3 regions of the Rhodobacter sp. 24-YEA-8 genome follow, and region 3 is predicted to be linked to each of the others. Evidence: riboswitches for the same ligand, from Rfam matches in the RefSeq annotation. Region 3 holds a riboswitch; each other region holds the start of a gene.

Region 1 (6,726 bases), 190 kb from region 3:
GCCCGGCGGGGAGAGTAGCTGTCTCAGACGCACCGGCAAGGCTGCCGATGCGTCATTTCTGTCAGGATTTCTGTCAGGCCGCGCCGCTCTCAGACCTCAACCGTGATCTTGCCCATCGGGTTCGAGCAACAGGCGAGGATCCAGCCCTCGGCAATCTCGTCATCCGAGATGCCGCCATTATGGACCATATGCACATCACCTGCGGTTTTCTTCACCTTGCAGGTGCCGCAAAGGCCAAAGGTGCAGCCCGAGGGGATATTGAGCCCCGAGCGTTTCGCGACGGCCAGCACCGTATCGGTCTCGGAGCAGCGCGCGGTGACGTTCGACGCCGCAAAGGTGATCTGCGCGCCGGCATCCGCATCCGGGATCACATCTTCGATCACCGGCGCCTCGGCTTCGGAACTTACCGGGGCGCCAAAGCTCTCCTGATGGTAATGTTCCATATCGAAGCCAAGCGAGACCAGCATGTCGCGCACCGCCTGCATGAAGGGCTCCGGCCCGCAGCAGAAGACCTCGCGCTCCAGATAATCCGGCGCCATCAGGCCCAGCATGATCTGCGACAGGCGCCCCTGATAGCCGGACCAGGTCTGGAACGGGTCTGGCTCTTCAACCGTGAACCGGAGTTTCAGCCCCGGCACGCGGTCGGCAAAGCCTTCCAGCCGTTTCTTCAGCAGGATCTCTGACGGGCGTTTCGCGGCATGGACGAAGGTGATGTCGGGCATCTCGCCCGAATCCCAGGCCCAGGTCGTCATCGACATCATCGGCGTGATGCCTGATCCCGCCGAGATAAAGAGGTATTTCTTTGCCGGATGCCGGTGCGAGCTGAAAATCCCCGCCGGGCCGTAAGCTTTGATCTTCATCCCCGGCTTCAGGTGATCGAGCATCCAGCGCGTGCCGATGGATGTCGCCTGGGCTTTCACCGTGACCGAGATCGACAGCGGCCGCGACGGCGAAGACGAGATCGTATAGGTGCGCTGCACATTGCCCTTCGCGCCCTTTTTCGGATCAACCGGCAGGTCGAGCGTCACGAACTGGCCCGGCTGATAGTCAAACCAGGCGCCCGAGGGCGCGCGGAAGGTGAAGGTGGCAGTATCCGGCGTCTCGGGCACGACCATGGCGCATTCAAGATGCTCCGCATCATCCCAGGGTTTCGCGGACCAGTTAAGCTGTTGCCTTCCCATGATTTATTCCGCCGCCAGTGCCGGGCCTGTGCCGGAAACAGGGCCAAGGCGTTGCGTCATGATGCCCGCATACCAGTCCACGAACTGCATCACCCCTTCTTCCTGGATCGGGGAATAGGGCCCTGGTTCATAGGCGGGCGAGAGAATGCCCTTCTGGTTTTCTTCGACCACCTGGCGGTCTTCGTCATTGGTGTTGAGCCAGACACGGGTCAGGGTTTCGAGATCATAATCGACGCCCTCGACCGCATCCTTATGGACCAGCCAGTTGGTGGTCACTTGCGTCTCGGTCGGGCTGATCGGCAGGATGCGGAAGACGATGGCGTGATCGCCAAGGAAATGGTTCCAGCTGTTCGGGTAGTGGAAGAACAGAAGGCTGCCGGCATCGTTGAAGGGCATGGTGCCCATGCGTTTCGCCACCGCCGCCTTTGTCGACATCGTATAGCTTTCGGCGCCGTTGAGCAGCGGGATGCGGGCGAGCCGCCATTGCATCTGCGGATGGTTGGTGAAGCGCGAGGGCAGGCCGGCCGCCTCGCAGCGTTTCCAGTGTTCGATGATGTCGGGCGAGGCCGAATCGGGTCCCTCCATTGCCGTCATGCGCGGGTTGTCGGAATAGGTCCGGCACAAAGACGGGTGCGCGCCGCCGCAATGATAGCATTCGCGGTTGTTCTCGATCACCAGCTTCCAGTTGCCGTTTTCGACGATGGTAGAGCTGAAAGCGACCTTTGCATCCGCGAGCCCCGAGGGGGCCAGATACGACATCAGCTTCGGCGCGAGGTCGGAAATGGAAGGGGGCACATCGGCGAGACAGATGAAGACCATGCCGCCAAGATCGACACAGTGCACCTTCTTCAGCCCGAATTTCGAAGGGTCGAAATCCTCGCCCATATCGCGGGCGAAAATGAGCTTGCCTTCGAGGTCATAGGTCCATTGGTGATAGGGGCAGACAAGGTTCGTCGTCGAGCCATTGGTCTTCGCGCAAAGCCGCTGACCGCGATGGCGGCAGACATTGTGGAAAGCGCGGATGCGATTGTCTTTGCCTTTGATGATCACCACCGGATAGGCGCCGACCTGAAGCGTGGCAAAGGCGCCGGGTTTCTCCAGCTCGCAGCCCGGAATGGCAAAGAGCCATTCGCGATACCACAGATGTTGAAGATCAGCCTCCAACACCCCGGGATCGCAATATAAATCGCGCTCTAAGGCATAGCCGCTCTGGCGTGCCAGAAGGCGGGAAAGGGTCTCGGACTGGCTCAGCATTCGCTGTCCTTCGCGTTAGCCCGCGCGCGCTGCGCGGGCAGGTTTGACGTGCGATGGACAACAGGCGGCGAAGGGCCCGCGCGGGGATGGACCCGCGAGCCTGTTGCCGCTTCGCCGCCCACCGCGGCTCGACATCTCGTGCAAGGCTGGTTTCCGGGCTTGGCGAGCGGTCTTTTCAACCCTGGTCGCGACACCTTCCCGGGCTCCTCCGCCCAGTGGTCCTTGTCGCGCCTCTCAGCCTCTACCGTTGCGGGGGCAGCGCCGGCTTTGACCCCTTGCGGGACCGCACCGGCTTCCCAATTCTCCGCTGTCGCCAGCGGCACCTTGCGAGGCTGAATTGATCACAGTGCGGCGGCCGGGATTGTCTGTTTGCGACATGTCGCAAAGCGGAACAGACAGCGGCCCTGTAAGCAGCCTCATTCGCGCTGAAAGCGGGATTTTGCCGGTTGCCAAACGAAAATGCTCCGCTTAACGATTGGGCAACTTACTCGTTGGGGTGTCCCGGGAAACCGGGGCTGAGAGGCCGCAAGGCTAACCCATCGAACCTGATCCGGTTCATACCGGCGGAGGGAACGGGTGGTCTGATCGTGTCTCTGGCGGCCCGTTGCGGCTTGCCCGGACGCCAGTCTCCCCAAATCTTTTCGCCGGTCATTGGGGGCATGATGACGGCGATAGCTTTGACCATAGCGGGGTCTGATTCCGGCGGCGGCGCAGGGATCCAGGCCGATCTCAAAAGTTTCGCGGCGATGCGCGTTTACGGGGCCAGCGTGATCACCGCGATCACGGCGCAGAACACCCGCTCGGTGACAGCGGTGATGGCCCTGCCGGTGCAGATGGTCCGGGCGCAGCTTGATGCGGTGTTCGATGATCTTGCCGTGGGCGCGGTGAAGATCGGGATGCTGGGCGATCCGGAACTGGTCTCGACCGTAGCGGCGGCGCTGAAGGGGCGTAATCTGGCCCTGGTGGTTGATCCGGTGATGGTGGCGAAATCCGGCGACCGGCTGCTCGCGGCCGAGGCAGTCGCGGCGCTACGCGAGGAGCTTTTGCCGCTTGCGACGGTTTTGACCCCGAACCTGCCCGAAGCGGCCGATCTTCTGGGCGAAAGCCAGGCCAGCAGCCATGGGGTGCAGGAAATACAGGGGCGCGCGCTCCTGTCGCTTGGGCCGGCCTGGGTGTTGATGAAAGGCGGTCATGCCGGGGGGGCAGAATGCCGCGACCTGCTGATCGGCCCTGAACCCCATGTTTTCACGGCAGAACGCCAGCAGACCAAAAATACCCATGGCACCGGGTGCAGCTATGCCGCAGCGATTGCGGCAGGGCTGGCGCAGGGGATGACAATCCCCGATGCGGTGGCGCGGGCGCATCGCTGGCTCCAGGGGGCGATCCGGGCAGCGGATGCGCTGCAGGTCGGATCCGGCCATGGGCCGGTGCATCATTTCCACGCGCTCTGGCCGCAATCATGAGCAGCGTCCATATTCTCGGGGCCGGTGTCATGGGCCTTGTGATGGCCAGTGAACTTACGGCGCGCGGCCATGAGGTCACGATCTCGGACCCTGCCGGAGGCCCCGGGCCGCAGGCCTGTTCCTGGTGGGCCGGCGGTATGCTGGCGCCATATTGCGAGGCGGAATCGGCAGAGGAACCGGTCGAACGGCTGGGGGCCGGCGCGGCCGCCTGGTGGCAATCCCATACCGGGCTGGTCACCGGGGCCGGGACGCTGGTTCTGGCCGATCCGCGTGACCGGGGCGATCTGGCGCGCTTTGCGCGGCTGACCAAAGGACATCAGACCATTGGCGGTGATGAGATCGCACAGCTTGAACCCGATCTGGAAGGCCGATTCCGCGAGGGGCTCTGCTTCAGAACCGAAGCACATCTGGCCCCGCGCGCGGCGCTTGGCGAACTGGCCCGCCGTCTCGCGGCCCGGGGGATCGTGGTGACGCCCGAGCCGTCAGAGGCGCCGCTGACCATCGACTGCCGGGGGCTCGCGGCGCGCGACAGTCTCAGTGACCTGCGTGGTGTGCGCGGTGAGATGCTGTTGATCCGCTGCGAGGGCGTGAGCCTTTCGCGCCCGGTCCGCCTCCTGCATCCCCGCATCCCGCTTTACATCGTGCCGCGCGGCGACGGGCATTTCATGCTGGGCGCCACGATGATCGAAAGCGGCTGGCGTGGCCAGGTGACGCTGCGGTCGATGATGGAGCTGATGGCGGCGGCCTGGACGATCCATCCCGGTTTTGGCGAGGCCGAGCTGGTCGCGACCGGGGCCGATGCGCGCCCCGCTTTCCCCGACAATCTGCCCCGGATCCGGCGGCGGGGCGATGTAATCTTTGCCAATGGTCTCTACCGCCACGGATTCCTCCTCTCGCCCGCCTGCGCGCGGATGGTGGCGGAACATCTCGAGACCGGCGCACAGCCCGAGTTCATGGATGAGGTGAGGACATGAGAGTTTTCGTGAATGGAGAGGCAAGGCTGACCGGGGCGCGCACCCTGGCGGCTTTGCTTGAGGAACAGGGCTTTGGCGTAGCCGTGGCGACTGCGGTGAATGAGGTCTTCATCGCCAAAGTCGCGCGGCTGGAAACAGAAATACAAGAGGGCGACCGTGTCGAAGTGCTCGCCGCCATGCAGGGGGGCTGAGATGCCGGTATTCTACGGAACTGCTGTTGAAAGCGCGCTGATGCTGGGCACGGCACAATATCCCTCGCCGAAGATCCTGGAAGACGCGTTTCGCAGCTCTGAGGCCGGGATCGCCACCGTCTCATTGCGCCGCGAACAGCGAGATGGCGGTGACTTCCGCGCGCTTGTGGCAGATCTGGGCGCGAAGATCCTGCCCAATACCGCTGGCTGCCATACGGTGAAAGAGGCCGTGACCACGGCCCACATGGCGCGCGAGCTGTTCGCGACAGACTGGATCAAGCTTGAGGTGATCGGCCATACCGATACGCTGCAACCCGATGTCTTCGGACTGGCAGAGGCCGCCCGCATCCTGATTGCCGACGGGTTCAAGGTCTTTCCCTATACGACCGAGGATATTGGCGTCTGTGCGCGGCTGGTCGAGGCCGGTTGTGAGGTGCTGATGCCCTGGGGCGCGCCGATTGGCTCGGGGCGGGGGCTGATGAACGAATATGGGCTGCGCGTGCTGCGGGCAGAGTTTCCCGATCAGGTTCTGGTGGTCGATGCCGGGATCGGGCTGCCTTCCCATGCGGCGCGGGCGATGGAGCTGGGCTTTGATGCTGTGCTTCTGAATACGGCGGTGGCCAAGGCCGGTGATCCGGCGCGGATGGCCGGGGCCATGGCCGGGGCGATCCGGGCGGGCAGGGCGGCCTATCTCGCGCAGCCGATGGAACCGCGCGATATGGCCGCGCCCTCGACACCCGTGGTGGGGAGGGCGTTTCTCGCATGACCCTGCCGCGTTTCTATCCGATTTTCGATTCTGCTGCCTGGGTGGCGCGGATGCTGCCGCTTGGGGTCCGCCTGGTGCAGCTGCGTGTCAAGGATCGCAGCGCTGACGAGACGCGCAGTGAGATCCGCGAGGCGCTGGACCTGTGCCGCGCGCATGATGCCATCCTTGTGGTCAATGATCACTGGCAGCTTGCAATTGAAGAAGGCTGTGACTGGATCCATCTCGGACAGGAGGATCTTGATGCCGCCGATCTGGTAGCGATCCGGCGGGCCGGGCTGCGGCTCGGTATATCGACCCATGACGAAGAAGAACTGGCGCGCGCGCTGGCGCTGGGCCCGGATTACATCGCCCTGGGGCCGGTCTGGCCGACGATCCTGAAACAGATGAAATGGCATCAGCAGGGGGTGGAAAAGCTTGCCGACTGGAAGGCCCGGATCGGGGATATCCCGCTGGTGGCGATCGGCGGTCTGACCCCCGCGCGCGCGGCAGAGGCCTTTGCCGCCGGGGCGGATCTGGTTTCAGTGGTGACCGATATCACACTGAACCCCGACCCCGAGGCACAGGTGCGGCACTGGCTCGGGGTGACGGGATGAGCCGCTATGCGCGCCAGACCCTGCTGCCCGGGATCGGGGCCGGGGGGCAGGCGGCTTTCGCCGCGGCGCATCTGCTGGTCGTGGGGGCCGGGGGGCTGGGCGTGCCGGTGCTGCAATATCTGGCCGGTGCCGGTATCGGGCGTATCACCGTGATCGACCCGGACCGGGCCGAGGAAAGCAACCTTCACCGACAGCCGCTTTATGCGGGTGGTATCGGCGCGCCGAAGGCTGCACTTGCGGCAACTGCGCTGCGGCTCCTGAACCCTGACTGTCAGGTGACGGCGCTTGTGGCGCATTGCGATCC
Region 2 (6,726 bases), 1.1 Mb from region 3:
GCCCAGTCATGCCATCAGCTTTGCCACGAAACCCAGGCCTTGGCGAGGCTTTCACCGATCTCTTTCGTACTCGCATTGACATTTGACACCAATAACTGTCATTTGACATCAACTCAGACCTGAATGTCCAAGGAGAAGATCCGATGCAATCCCTGTGGTCCGATGCGGATTTCGAGAAAACCGTTGCCGCCTATGTCGCGGCCGGCGTGAACCGCGATGTGGCGATCCGCACCTGGACGACGCGGCTGCTGGGCCAGGTGCCGCAGCTGGTGCTGCATGGCGGCGGCAATACATCGGTGAAAACCGTGATCAATGACCATGATGGTACGCCGGTCGAGGTGCTCTGCGTCAAGGGGTCGGGCTGGGATATGGGCCAGATCGAACCGGCAGGCCTGCCCGCGCTGCGGCTTGCCGAACTGAAGGCGATGGTGAATTACGAGACGCTGTCGGATGACGATATGGTCATGCTGCAGCGCCGCCTGTTGCTGGATCCGGCCTCGCCCAACCCTTCGGTCGAGGCGATCCTGCATGCGATCCTGCCCTTCCGCCATGTCGATCACACCCATGCCAATGCGATTGTCGCACTGACCAATCAGCCGAATGGCGAGGCGCTGATCCGCGCGCTTTACCCCGAATATATCGTCATTCCCTATGTGATGCCGGGCTTTGACCTCTCGAAGGTCTGCCTCAGGGCCTTTAATGAACGCCCCGATGCGCCCGGGATGATCCTGATCAAACACGGGATCTTCACCTGGTCCGACGATCCGCGTGTCGCTTATGAGGCTATGATCGAGGCGATCACCCGCGCCGAAAACCGCATCGCGGAGGGCAATCCGAAACCCTTCGGCACCGCGCCGGTGCTGAGCGGGCTGGCAGACGCCGCAGAGATCGCGCCGATCCTGCGCGGCGCCATCGCATTGCCGGGCGCGCAGGAAGGCCTGCCCCGCCGCTTTGTGATCGAACATCGCGTGACCCAGGATATCCTGGATTTCTGCGGCGCGGAAAATGTCGAAAGCCTGACCCGGCGTGGCAATGCGACACCGGAACATGTCATCCATATCAAGCGCTTCGGCCTGGCACTGCCCGCGCCAAAAGCGGGTGAACTGCAGGCCTGGGGGGCGCTGGTCCGCGAGAAGATCGCGGCCTATATCGCGGATTACACCGATTATTTCACCCGCAACAATGCGCGGGCGGGCGGCATCAAGACCATGCTCGACCCGATGCCCCGCGTCTTCTACGTCGAAGGCGTCGGCGTCTTTGCCGCTGGTCCGACTGCGAAAGCCGCCCGGATCGGGGCGGATGTCGCCGAGGCGACGATCCAGGTGATCCGGGGTGCCGAAGGGATCGACGCTTTCGAAGCGCTGCCCGAGGCAGACCTTTTCGATCTGGAATACTGGTCGCTGGAACAGGTGAAGCTGAAAAAGGTCGCCGAAAAGCCGCTGACCCGTCAGGTCGCGGTGATCACCGGGGGCGCCGGTGGCCTGGGTCTTGCCATGGCCGAGGCCCTGCGCGCGGAAGGCGCCGAGATCGCACTGCTTGATATCGACGGCGCGAAGGCCTCCGAGGCGGCAAAACGGCTGGGCGGCATCGGCATCGGTTGCGATCTGACCGATGCGGCGGCGGTAGATGCGGCGATTGCGCAGGTGGCGCTGCGGTTTGGCGGCGTTGATATCCTTGTCTCGAATGCCGGGGCGGCCTGGCAGGGCGCGCTGCTTGATGTGTCGGATGCTGATTTCCGCGCCGCATTCGAGCTGAATTTCTGGGGTCACCACTATGTCGCCCGCGCGGTGGTGCGGGTGATGCAGGCCCAGGGCACCGGCGGCGCGCTTTTGTTCAACGTCTCGAAACAGGCGGTGAATCCGGGCCCCGATTTCGGCCCCTATGGCACGTCGAAAGCCGCGCTGATGGCCTTGATGAAGCAATATGCGGTGGAACATGCGGCCGATGGCATCACCTCGAACGCGGTCAATCCGGACCGGATCCGCACCGGGCTCATGACCGATCAGATGATCGAAGAGCGCGCCCGCGCCCGTGGCGTCACGCCCGAGGTCTATATGCGCGGCAACCTGCTGCATCGCGAAGTCACCGCCGCCGATGTCGCCCAGGCCGCGCTCGCGCTGATCCGGGCGCGCACCTCGACCGGGGCGGTAATCACCGTCGATGGCGGCAATACCGCTGCAATGCTGCGCTGAGGCGCTCTTTTCCCCTGGTGCCGGCGCAGCAATGTCGCCGGCGCCTTCGTCTGTCCCGCGCGAGCGGCCCCGGTTACCGCAATCCAGGGGCCTCGCGGACCTGTACGTCCCGATCGCACACAATCTGATGTGGTCACTGCAAACCCGACATTGATGTAAGCTCAGTCTTTGCTGTCTGCCGATGTGCCTCACGAGGGAGATTGACGATGTCGAAACGAAAGCAGCACGTCCGCTGAATTCTGGGAGAAGGAGGCCCTTGAGGCCATGAAAGGCGAGGCGCCCGCGTCGGAACAGACGAGCCTGTCCGGCGTGTTTCCGACGATGATCAATCACCGGCAACGCGCGCTGCTCGATGGCGCATCCGGTGTTTTGAACGCGCTGGCCGCAAAGCGTCGGTGACCGATGAGGTCCTGGATCTGCATGCCAGGATCGGAAAGCTGGCGGTGGCCAACTCTTCTTTGGGAAGAAAGCTGCAGCTATGGGGCGGAAAGTGAGGCGCTGCATGGTGCAGGCAACCATCCGGGTCAGTTGATCGGCCGGCACTGCGCTTTGCCGTCGCTCCCCTGGTCGTCGTTTTACCATATACTGCCGGGTGAAACGGACCAGAGCCTCGCGCTGATGCGGCTGATCAATATGCAGGCCTGGACAGGCCTTTCTTTGGCCTCGGTCAGATGACCTCGCACCTGCGCAATAAGGGCCATAAGGTGAATGAAAAGCGCAAGCGCCGGCTTATGCGCCTGATCGGGCTGATGCCGGTCTGTCAGAAGCCCGACAGCAGCGGGCCAACTGCAGGGCACAAGATCTCTCCCCGCCTTCTGCGCGGGTTGCGGGTGGAACGGCAAACCAGGCCTGGGGCGCGGACTTCCCCTGTCTGCCAATGCCTCGCGGCTTTCGCTGTCTGATGGCGAACATGGATTAACAACATAGCCCAACGGGCCGGGCTCCCGTGCCCGGCAATACCTGAATCCACAGGCTTCCAATCCTGTAAGACATGGCTCAAGGCGCTGAAAAATGAGAACATCTGAGCGCGCCGCAGCGACCGGCTGAACGCCACCGAGCCGGCAGCATTCACTCCGGGTGCGTCATTCCTTGGGAAAGCTACGGAACGCCCGCCTGGTCCGGGCCATCCCGCATCCGCGCCGGGTGTCTCTTCCCCGCCTGCCGCGTTGGCCCGAGGGATGCGGCCCATGGGAGCAGAGGCGGGATCTTCAGCGCCCCTGCCAGCGGTCGGCGAAGACCATGTCTTCCAGCCGGTGACGCTGCCCCCAGCCCCGGACCTCAAGCTCTGGCCGGTCATAAAGGTCGCGCACATGCCCAAGGCACAGGAGCGCCACCGGCACCACTCCATCGGGCAGATGCAGGATGCGCTTGAGATCACCTTCGCGGAAGATGCTGACCCAGCCGACGCCGATCCCCTCGGCCCGCGCGGCGAGCCAGAGGTTCTGCACCGCGCAAACCGTGGAATAGAGGTCGGTCGCGGCATCATGGGTGCGGCCCAGCACCACCGGACCGCCACGTGTACGGTCACAGGTGACGCAAAGGCAAAGCGGCGCCTCAGAGATCCCCTGGAGCTTGAGCTGCGAATAAAGCGCGCGCCGCCCCTCGCCGAACATCGCCGCCGCCTCGGTATTGGCGGTCTCGAAGGCGGCACGGATCTCGCTCCGCACGCCATCATCACGGATCAGGATGAAGTTCCACGGCTGAGAGAGCCCGACCGAAGGCGCGGCATGAGCCGCCGCCAGGAGCCGGAGCAGCAGATCGTCGCTTAACGGATCGGGCAGGAACTGGCCCCGCACATCGCGGCGCTCAAAGATCGCGCGGTAGACGGCGGCGCGTTCCTCTCCCGAAAAGGCAGCGGCGGTGCCGGGCGGGCGAAAGTCCGCACCGGAAGCGCCCGGATCTGCGCCTTGGGGTTTGGAAGCGAGCTGTTCGGCAGGACCGTGATCGCAACGGGCCGCGCGCGGCACATTTATCGGCATGACATTTCCCCTGTCAGGCAAACCGGCGCCCCTGCTGCCGTCCGCGCAGCCGGGGCCGTTCTGGTCTGGCCGGTCTTCTGGCTTGGTTTCACCCCGAAGCGGCGCCTTCCCGGCCAAAGCCAGTGGCATCTGCCGCCCGGTCCGCAAAAGCGGTCCACCTTACAGCGTTGGGCACGCGGCGGATTTGCACCGCCTTCCCGATTATCCCTCCGGCCAAAGGCAGCGCAGGGCCTGCGCCGCTGCCCGGGCCGGAAAGCACCAGACCGCAGCACTATCAGAGAAGTCCGGCCAGAACGCAACCGCGCCGCCGCCTGATTCGCAGCGACGGGCTGCGCCCTGCGATCCGCCCCGGCCGGCATCGCCGCCCGCACCGGACAGGATGCCCCGCCCCCAAAGAGCGCGCCTTCCTGTTTCACGCGCCTTTTCACCGGCTTTGCGCTGACGCTTGCCGCCCCGCCCTGTCGTGATCATTGAGTTTCGGCAGAAAACCGGCTTTCCCCGGCCTCACCGGTCGCACTCCACTTGACCCTTGCGCCGCAATTCCGCCTTATCGCCCCCGAGACGCTTTCAGAAAGATCCCCCATGTTCTCGAAAACTGCCGCTCCGAATGGCGAGCCCGGACAGGCTGGCTCCCAGGTGACCACGCCTCCCGCCGGCGCCAGCCGCAGCAATGCGACCCGCTCTGTGCTTGGCTCTGACCTGAAGATCACCGGCGAGATCAGCTCGACCGGCGCGCTTGAGGTTCTGGGCGAGGTTGATGGCAATATCACCGCCGACGCGCTGGCTGTCGGGCAGCATGGCCGCATCTCCGGCTCGGTCAGTGCCAAATCGGTCGAGGTGCATGGCCGGCTCGACGGCAAGGTCGACAGCCAGCATTTCATCATGCGCGCCACCGCCCAGGTGACCGCCGATATCACTTACGACACCCTGGTGATCGAGAGCGGCGCCACCATCGAAGGCCGCTTCACCCGCGGTCGCGGCTGATCGCCAGCATCTGCATTGGCCGATCTGAACCAGCCCTGGTCGGGCAGTTCGGATCGGGCCGATTCCGCAAAATGCTTCAGCGCAGGCCGATCTCGGCCAAAGCGCGTTCCAGCTCAGGCGGCAGGCTGTCATCGCCGTCCCGGCTCAGCGTCAGGTCACGCGGCACGTCCTCTGGCCCGATATAGCGCCAGCCCTGAAACGGGCGGCGCGGCGCGGATTCGGTGCGGATGATCTCTCGGTCCATCACGATGGCGCAGCGGCTGATACCATCGCCGGTCTCGACCCGCTCCAGCGCGGTGATGCGCTGCCGGCAGAGGATCACCCCCTTGATCACCCAGTAAAGCGAGCCACCCGCCAGCACTTCTGCCTCGCGTTTGGGCCACATACGGGTGACGTGCACCGCCTGCCCTGCCGGCCAGCGCGCCGCATTTTCCTCTTGCCAGGTCGCAAGATCCCCGATGCTTTCGGCACCGACACAAAGCTTGAGTATATTCACGAATCCCATGGCCGGATCATAGGCGCCTGCCCCGCCGCCGCAAGATTGACCGATGGCCTCCGCCTCCCTATCCTGTGGCTCTGGCCGGATCCGGCGCAAATGCTGGCCCAGTCCTCGCGCCGCTGACGGCCCTCTTTGCCGGAGGGTCTGCGCCTTGCCCGATACTGAACCCGATGCCGCCGCCGCCGACCGCCTGACCGGACCCGCTGCTCAGGCCGGGTCTGTCGCGCAGGGTGGGTTTGCCACCCCCATCGCGGCCCGGATCTGGGATATGAAATACCGGCTGAAGAACGCAGATGGCATGCCCATTGACCTGACGGTCGCCGACAGCTGGCGCCGTGTCGCCCGCGCCCTTGCGGTGGACGAGCCCGATCCCGCAGGCGCTGAGGCCCGGTTCATGTCGGCGCTGGAAAGCTTCCGCTTTCTGCCCGCCGGTCGCATCCTGGCCGGGGCCGGCACCGACCGCGCCGTCACGCTGTTCAACTGTTTCGTCATGGGCGCTATCCCCGATTCGATGGAGGGGATTTTTCAGGCCCTGAAAGAGGCCGCGCTGACCCTGCAACAGGGCGGCGGCATCGGCTATGATTTCTCGACCATCCGGCCGAAAGGCGCATTGGTGGCGTCTGTGGCGGCGGATGCTTCGGGGCCTTTGTCCTTCATGGATGTCTGGGATGCGATGTGCCGCACCATCATGTCCGCCGGCGCGCGTCGCGGCGCGATGATGGCGGTCCTGCGCTGCGATCACCCTGATATCCTTGACTTTATCACCGCCAAACAGGATCCCGCGCGGCTGAGGATGTTCAATCTCTCGGTGCTGGTCACCGATGCCTTCATGGCGGCGGTGAACGCGGATCAGAGCTGGGAGCTGGTCTTTGGCGGCACGGTCTATCACAGCCTGCCCGCCCGCGCGCTCTGGGACCGGATCATGCGCGCGACCTATGATTATGCCGAGCCGGGCGTGATCTTCATCGACCGCATCAACCGGATGAACAACCTCCATTACGCCGAGGTGATCAGCGCCACCAATCCCTGTGGCGAACAGCCGCTGCCGCCCTACGGCGCCTGCCTGCTCGGG
Region 3 (6,726 bases):
AGACCCGCTCGCTGATCTGTGCATCCAGCGCGAGCGCCAGATTATGGCGCGGCACCGCCGTCAGGCGCGCCCCATTCGGGTCATGCGCATCGGTATAGGTATAGGCGAGCGTGAGGCTCAGCGCATCGCTCAGCCTGGTTTTCGCGGCCAGCTCGACGCCTTTCGACACCGAGCTGCCCGCCAGATTGCCCAGGGTCGACCAGAAGGTCGCGGGATCGGCGGCGATACGGTCTTCGACCTCGATGCGGAAAGCCGTGAAAGACAGCGACGCACCTGTCCCGAAGGCATAATCTGCACCCAGCTCGTATGAGACGCTGGTTTCGGGATCGAGATCGGGATTACCGGTGAAGAACAGCCCCGGATAATCACCGTACAGCTCGTCAAGCGAGGGCGCGCGGAAGCCCCGCGCGACGGCACCGCGCAGGGTCAGCCCCTCGGCAGCCGCCCAGGCAAAGGAAAGCCGCCCGGTGCCGAAACCGCCAAAGGCCGAATGGTCATCATACCGCAGTGCCGCAGTCACATCGAAGCCTTCGCGCGGCGACCAGGCAAGCTGGCCCCAGATGCCTTTGGTATCGGTATTACCCGAGCCTCCGGGCATGGCCGAGGTTTTCGCCTCTTCACGGTTGAAATCCGCACCATAAGACAGGGTCAGCTGGTCAGACAGCGTGCTGGTCGCCTGCCAGTCCAGCGTCAGACGCTCGCCGGTAAAGGCGCTTTTGCCGTTCTCGTCATCCATATCGCGCTTGTTGCGTGAAAAGCCGATGCCCAGCACATGCAGCGTATTGCCGGTCTCCAGCTCTGCGAAGAGGCGCAGGCCAAGGTCCTGGCGGCGCATCTCATTGGGCAGATCGGTGAAAGTATCGGTATAGCCATCGCCATCCGTATCGATATAGCCGTCATAATCGCTGCGGGTCTTTTGCCAGAAAGCGGCGCCCCCCAGCGTCACCAGATCTGAGACCCGGTAGCGCGCCGAAAACGACAGCCGGCTGGCCTCGGCGCCATCCGCTTCGGTGCCCCCGTCAAAGGCCGATATCCCGTCGGTGCGGAAATGGCTGGCATTCAGGGCCAGTTCAAGCTGGTCATCCTTTTGGGTCAGGCCCCAGGCAAGGCGGGCCGAATTATGGCTGCCCCCTTCGACGCTCACCTTCTGATGCAGCCCCGGCTCTGCCCCGGACAATGTCGAGATATTGATCACCCCGGCCACGGCCGAGCCGCCCCACAGCGCCGATTGCGACCCGCGCAGCACCTCGATCCGGGCAATATCATCGGTCATCAGCGCGCCGAAATCGGTCGAGACCTGCACGCCGGACGGGTCGTCAATGCGGATCCCGTCGATATAGACCGCGATATGACGCCCGTCGAAGCCACGGATCCGCAAGGCGGTATTGGCACCAAAACCACCCTGGCTGATCACCGAGACCCCCGGCAATGTGCCAAGAAAATCCGCGAGCCGCAGATCGGCGCTTTTGTCCAGCTCGGCGCGGTCAACCACACTGACCGAGACGCCGGAGCGCGCAATATCGGCCCCGTAACGCAGGGCCGAGAGCGTGATCGTGCCCAGGTCAACAGGGTCTTCGTCCTGTGTCTGTGCGCGCGCATTGCCGGCCGCACCGGCAGCCAGCGCGGCAATCACTGCAAGATGGGAAACCCTGTGAAACATCTCTCAGCCCTTTCTTCGGAGCCGCCGGTCCCTGACCGCCGCCCTGATGCGTTTTCGCTTCGGGGGAAAGCCCGCCCGATGCGCGTGAACGTCACCTCTGGCGGCACTCCGCCCTCCGCCGCACGCCCCGTGCGAGGGAAAGGGTGATCAGCAGCGGCAGGTCTCCTGGCTCGCGGGTCCGGGCGGACGGCTGGCCTTCCCGGAACTGCCCCCCTGAGGAGGCTCCAGTGGCATCATCAACCGCCGCTCGCCGCTTACAGTTGCGGGGGCAGCTGTGGTCCCGGATCCCTGTGCAGAAAGGACCGGCCACATTCCCTATTCTCCGGAAAACCGCGCTTTGCGGGCGCGGCGCCGGAACCGTTGCTCTGTCCTCCATGCGATCCGCCCTTGCCCTCTGTCAAGCGGCTGACGGGGCGCAAGGTTGCGGCAGTCGCCGCTTTGGTCGCCCGGGTCACATGGTTGCGGTAACAGCATGATGCGCGGCGCCTCTGGACCTTTCCCGGGCGCCGCGTCCAGACTGGCATCGGGATGAATAACGGGGAATCGCAGATGATCGGGGATCTGGGCGCACGGGATGCGACCGAACTTGCGGGGCTGGTGGCAAAGGGCGAGGTCAGCCCGGATGAGCTGCTGGATGCGGCGCTGGCCGCGGTCGGCGCCCGAAATCCGGCAATCAACGCCGTGGTGCTGGTGCAGGAAGAGGTCGCGCGCGCCGAAATCCGCGCAGGCCTTCCGCGCGGACCGTTTCGCGGCGTGCCCTTTCTGATCAAGGATCTGGGGCTCGAGGCAAAGGGGCTGCCGTCCCTTAACGGCACGCGGCTTGGTCCGGCCAGGACCTATGCCGCCGATTGCAATATGATGGCCCGGATGCGGGCGACCGGGGTGGTGACATTCGGGCGCACGACAAGCCCCGAAGGCGGGGTCGGCATCGCAACCGAGGCCGCCGTCTATGGCGGGCCAACCCGCAACCCCTGGAACACTGACCATACCGCCGGCGGCTCGTCGGGCGGCGCGGCGGCGGCGGTCGCGGCAGGGATCGTCGCTTTCGCGCATGGATCAGACGGTGGTGGCTCGGTCCGGGTTCCAGCCTCGAATTGCGGGCTTTTCGGCTTCAAGCCGACCCGCGCGCGGCTGCCCGACGGGCCATGGTCCGGCGAGGGCTGGGCCGGCATGGCGATTGACGGGTTCCTGACACGTTCGGTCCGCGACACGGCGGTGATGCTGGATGCCTGCGAGGGGCCCGACCTCGGTGCCCCCTATTGCGCGCCGCCGCTGGCAAAGGGCTACGGCCAGGCGATCTCGGCCCCGCCCCGGCGGCTGCGCGTGGCGATCTGCGACACGACCTTTACCGGCGCCGCGATTGACCCGGAGGTCGCAGCCGCGGTGCAGGAGGCCGGGCGGCTGCTGGAAGGCCTTGGGCACCATGTGGAGCCGGCGCGGCCAAAGGCGGATATCGGAGCGATGATGCGGGCCTGGACCGATATCGTTGCGGTCGGCACCGCGCTTACGATCCGGCAGAAGCTGAAAGGCAGCGCGCTGACGGAGGATCTGGTCGAGGGTGTCGGGCGCGGCGCGGTGAAACATGCCGAAGCGCTCGGGCCGCTGCGCTATCTGGAAGCGGTCGAGGATATCCATGATTTCGGCCGTGAAATGGCATCCTTCTTCCGGCCTGAAACCGGCCCCGGTTACGACATCCTGCTCTCGGCTACCCTGGCCGAACCACCGGCCAAAGTCGGGCGGTTCAGCCATGAGACCGAGGATTACGTCGATTACCGCCTCGGGCCGGGGCGCTGTTTCGACTATTCGCCTTTTGCCGCCGTGTTCAACGCAAGCGGCCAGCCGGCGGCGTCGTTGCCTCTCGGCTGGTCGGCCTCGGGCCTGCCGATCGGCGTGCATCTGGCGGCGCCCTTTGGTGCGGATGAGGAGCTGATCGCACTTTGCGCCGAGGTGGAGGCGGCCGTGTACTGGAACCGGCGCGCAGCCCTGGCGGGGTGAGGCCTGACGGATCGGGCAACGGGGGGCTGTCTGCCCCCCGCGCGCGGTGCCCGCGCTCCCCCCGAGGATATTTTCGGACAGATGAAAGGGCTGTTCGGCGCTGCAGGTTCATGCGATGCCGGACGGAGAAAGCGGAGGCTGGCGATGGTGGTGAAGGTTCTGGTGGTGGGTGCGGGCTCGATCGGGCGGCGCCATCATGACAACCTGCAGACGCTTGGGGCGGTGGCGAGCCTGCGCGGCTGGAGAGGATACGGCGCGGCCGGATTGCAGGCGGATCTGCGCGACCATGATGCGGTGGTGGTGGCGACCGCGACCGATATCCGAAAGGAAGTGATCTGTGCGGCGGCGGACCAGGGTCTGCCGGTCTATGTAGAAAAACCGCTGTCCTTTACGACAGAAGAAGTGGAGCTGATCAGCACCTGCACTGCGCCGGTCGCAGAGCGGTCAATGGTTGGCTATATGATGCGCTGGCATCCGGCGTTTCGCGAACTCGCGCGCCGCGATCTGTCGGATATTTTTCGGTTTTCCTTTGCGATTGGCCATGATGTCACCCAATGGCGGCAGAACTGGTCCTTTGCGGAAAGCTATGCCGCGCAGGAGAAAGGCGGCGGTGTGCTGCTGGATCTGTGCCATGAGCTTGATATGGCGCAATGCCTGTTCCCCGGGCTGCAGCCAGACGAGGTGCTGTCACAGGGCCATGCCGATTACCCGGGTGTTGATCTGGCGAGTTTCGTAACACTCCGCCAGCGCGAGGGAGAGGCGGCGGGCTCGGTCGCAATGGATTACCTGACGCCGCGCCTGCATCGGCGGACGGTGTTGCACGGCACCCGCCAGAGCTTTGATTTTGATTTCGCGGCCCAGATCTACCGGATCCAGGACCGGGCGGGCGAGCGGGTGCTTGACCTGCCGCTGGAGCGCAATGCGATGTTCCTGGATGCGATGCGGGCCTTTCTGGCGCTGGTGGCCGGGCAAAGCCCCGATCCGGTCGAACGGCTGCCACGGCTGGATCGCGTCATCGCATCAGCGAAACTCATCAGCGAGGCCTGGCAGAATCGCCGGTTCATTGGCCTGATCGATAAGGAGCTCACATGATTTTGGGTCATATCGGCGCGCGCAAAGGGTCCAAGGGCGTGCCGCGCAAGAATTTCCGTGAAATCTGCGGCAAGCCGCTGATCGACTGGTCGCTGGATCAGCTTTTCGCGCATCCCGGCGTCGATGCCGTTGTGGTCTCGACCGATGATGAAGAGATCTATGACCATGCCGTGGCAAAGGGCGCGCTGCAAATCGGGCTGCGGCCTGCGCATCTGGCGACCGATCAGGCGGGGAAATGGGGGGTCTGGGCGCATGCGCTTGATGCTTCGCAGGCTTTGCTTGACCGCCCGGTGACCGCGTTTCTCGACCTTGACTGCACCTCGCCTTTGCGGCTGCCCGAGGATATCACCGGCGCGCTGGATCTCTTTGCGAGTGAGAGGCCGGACATGGTCATGTCCTGCTGCGAGGCGCGCAAGAACCCCTATTTCAACCTTGTGGAACCCGATGCGACCGGCGCATTGCATGTCTCAAAACCCCTGCCCGGCGGCGTGGTCGCGCGTCAGCAGGCGCCGGTGGTCTATGAACATGCGGCCTCGACCTATGTCGTTGCGCCCGATTACCTGCATCGCTCGAAAGGGCTCTGGGAGGGGCGCGTGATCCCTTACCTCATGCCGCCCGAGCGCTGCGTCGATATCGACAGCCCGTTCGATTTCCGGCTGGTCGAATTTTTGCTGAAAGAAGCACAGGAAGGGGCGCATCATGGCTGATCAACTGAAAGGCCGCACGGTTTTCATCACCGGATCGGGCGGCGTGCTCGGCAGCACCTATGTGCGCCGCATGCTGGCCGAAGGCGCGCGGGTGGTAAGTTCCGACCTTGCCGGGCACCGGGCCGAGGCGCTGAAAGAGGCCCATGCCGGAAACGAGAATTTCCGCTTTTACGACCTTGATGTGTCGGATGAAGATCAGGTCGTAACCATCTTCAAGCGCATCGAAAAAGACGGATGGGAACCCAATGTCGTTCTCAACAATGCCGCCATTACCGGCGAGCTGTTGATGGGCGCCGGCAAGGGGTTCCCCGATTTCGCCGATCTCGAGGTGGCGGATTGGGAAAAGACCATGCGCACCAATCTGACCGCGCCTTTCATGATCGCGCGGCAGATGGATCGTGACATTGTCGGGCGTCGCCCCTGCACACTGGTCAATGTCGCCTCGATGTATGCGCTGAACGGCGCGCATCACCGGATCTATGACGGGATGCCCTTCAAGAATTTCTCGGCCTACGGCGTCTCGAAAGCCGGGGTGCATGGGCTGACGGTCTGGCTTGCCGGCTATTGGGCCGGGCGTGGCGCGACCGTGAACACCATCGCGCCGGGCGCGGTGTTCAATGGCCATTCCGAGGAATTCCAGAAACGCGTGGGTGAGCTGATCATGCTCGACCGTATGGCAAAACCCGATGAGATTGCCGATGCGATGCTGTTCCTTGCAAGCCCGCAATCCGGCTATATCACCGGGCAGCTGATCAATGTGGATGGCGGTTTCTCGGGCTGGTAACGGCCCGCCCCTCGCGGCGCCTCAGTCGTGAAACGCCTTTTGCAAAGGCCGGTCCCAGAAGGCGGGGTCGGCCAGCACTTCGACAAAACGATCCGCCGCAGCGCCTTCGCCAAAACCGGCATCGCGGGGCGCTTTGTTCCCCCAGGCCGTGGTGAGGAAGCCAAGGATCGCCGCGCGGTCAAAGGCCGACACCGCCGTGACCGAGGCCGCATCTGACCGGTTGGTCTGCCGCGTGCCGACATCGAGCGAAGGCACGCCCAGAAACGGCGCCTCGCGCACCCCGGCCGAGGAATTTCCGACGATACAGGCGGCATTGCGCATCAGTTCGGAAAAATGCGCGAAACGCATCGAGGGCAGCACCCGGAACCGCGCCTTCGGCAGGCTGTCGAGCACCCGGAAAATCGCCTCGGACCCCGGGTCGTTATTCGGCGCAATCACCACGAAATCGCGCTGGCTCTCGACCAGAGCCGCGAAGAGCGCCTCGGCCT

What was found. Region 3 has a riboswitch for cobalamin ahead of BLW25_RS03630 (TonB-dependent receptor plug domain-containing protein). Riboswitches for the same ligand answer to the same signal wherever they lie in the genome.
Region 1: another riboswitch for cobalamin. It lies ahead of BLW25_RS04655 (aromatic ring-hydroxylating oxygenase subunit alpha); the one in region 3 lies ahead of BLW25_RS03630 (TonB-dependent receptor plug domain-containing protein).
Region 2: another riboswitch for cobalamin. It lies ahead of bluB (5,6-dimethylbenzimidazole synthase); the one in region 3 lies ahead of BLW25_RS03630 (TonB-dependent receptor plug domain-containing protein).

What each region holds. Positions count from the first base shown of each region.
Region 1 covers NZ_FNSK01000001.1:925,780-932,505, forward strand. The annotation lists gene BLW25_RS04650 (FAD-binding oxidoreductase) at 90-1,181, opposite strand; gene BLW25_RS04655 (aromatic ring-hydroxylating oxygenase subunit alpha) at 1,185-2,435, opposite strand; cobalamin riboswitch at 2,562-2,777, opposite strand; TPP riboswitch at 2,918-3,024, shown strand; gene thiD (bifunctional hydroxymethylpyrimidine kinase/phosphomethylpyrimidine kinase) at 3,098-3,898, shown strand; gene BLW25_RS04665 (FAD-dependent oxidoreductase) at 3,895-4,872, shown strand; gene thiS (sulfur carrier protein ThiS) at 4,869-5,063, shown strand; gene BLW25_RS04675 (thiazole synthase) at 5,065-5,829, shown strand; gene BLW25_RS04680 (thiamine phosphate synthase) at 5,826-6,422, shown strand; gene BLW25_RS04685 (HesA/MoeB/ThiF family protein) at 6,419-6,726, shown strand, end outside.
Region 2 covers NZ_FNSK01000001.1:1,792,263-1,798,988, forward strand. The annotation lists gene BLW25_RS08860 (bifunctional aldolase/short-chain dehydrogenase) at 144-2,192, shown strand; gene BLW25_RS25235 (hypothetical protein) at 2,457-2,591, shown strand; gene bluB (5,6-dimethylbenzimidazole synthase) at 3,401-4,171, opposite strand; cobalamin riboswitch at 4,221-4,404, opposite strand; gene BLW25_RS08880 (bactofilin family protein) at 4,754-5,155, shown strand; gene BLW25_RS08885 (DUF1489 family protein) at 5,232-5,660, opposite strand; gene BLW25_RS08890 (adenosylcobalamin-dependent ribonucleoside-diphosphate reductase) at 5,845-6,726, shown strand, end outside.
Region 3 covers NZ_FNSK01000001.1:737,179-743,904, reverse strand. The annotation lists gene BLW25_RS03630 (TonB-dependent receptor plug domain-containing protein) at 1-1,660, opposite strand, end outside; cobalamin riboswitch at 1,798-2,037, opposite strand; gene BLW25_RS03625 (amidase) at 2,210-3,655, shown strand; gene BLW25_RS03620 (Gfo/Idh/MocA family protein) at 3,800-4,747, shown strand; gene BLW25_RS03615 (acylneuraminate cytidylyltransferase family protein) at 4,744-5,454, shown strand; gene BLW25_RS03610 (SDR family NAD(P)-dependent oxidoreductase) at 5,447-6,238, shown strand; gene neuC (UDP-N-acetylglucosamine 2-epimerase) at 6,260-6,726, opposite strand, start outside.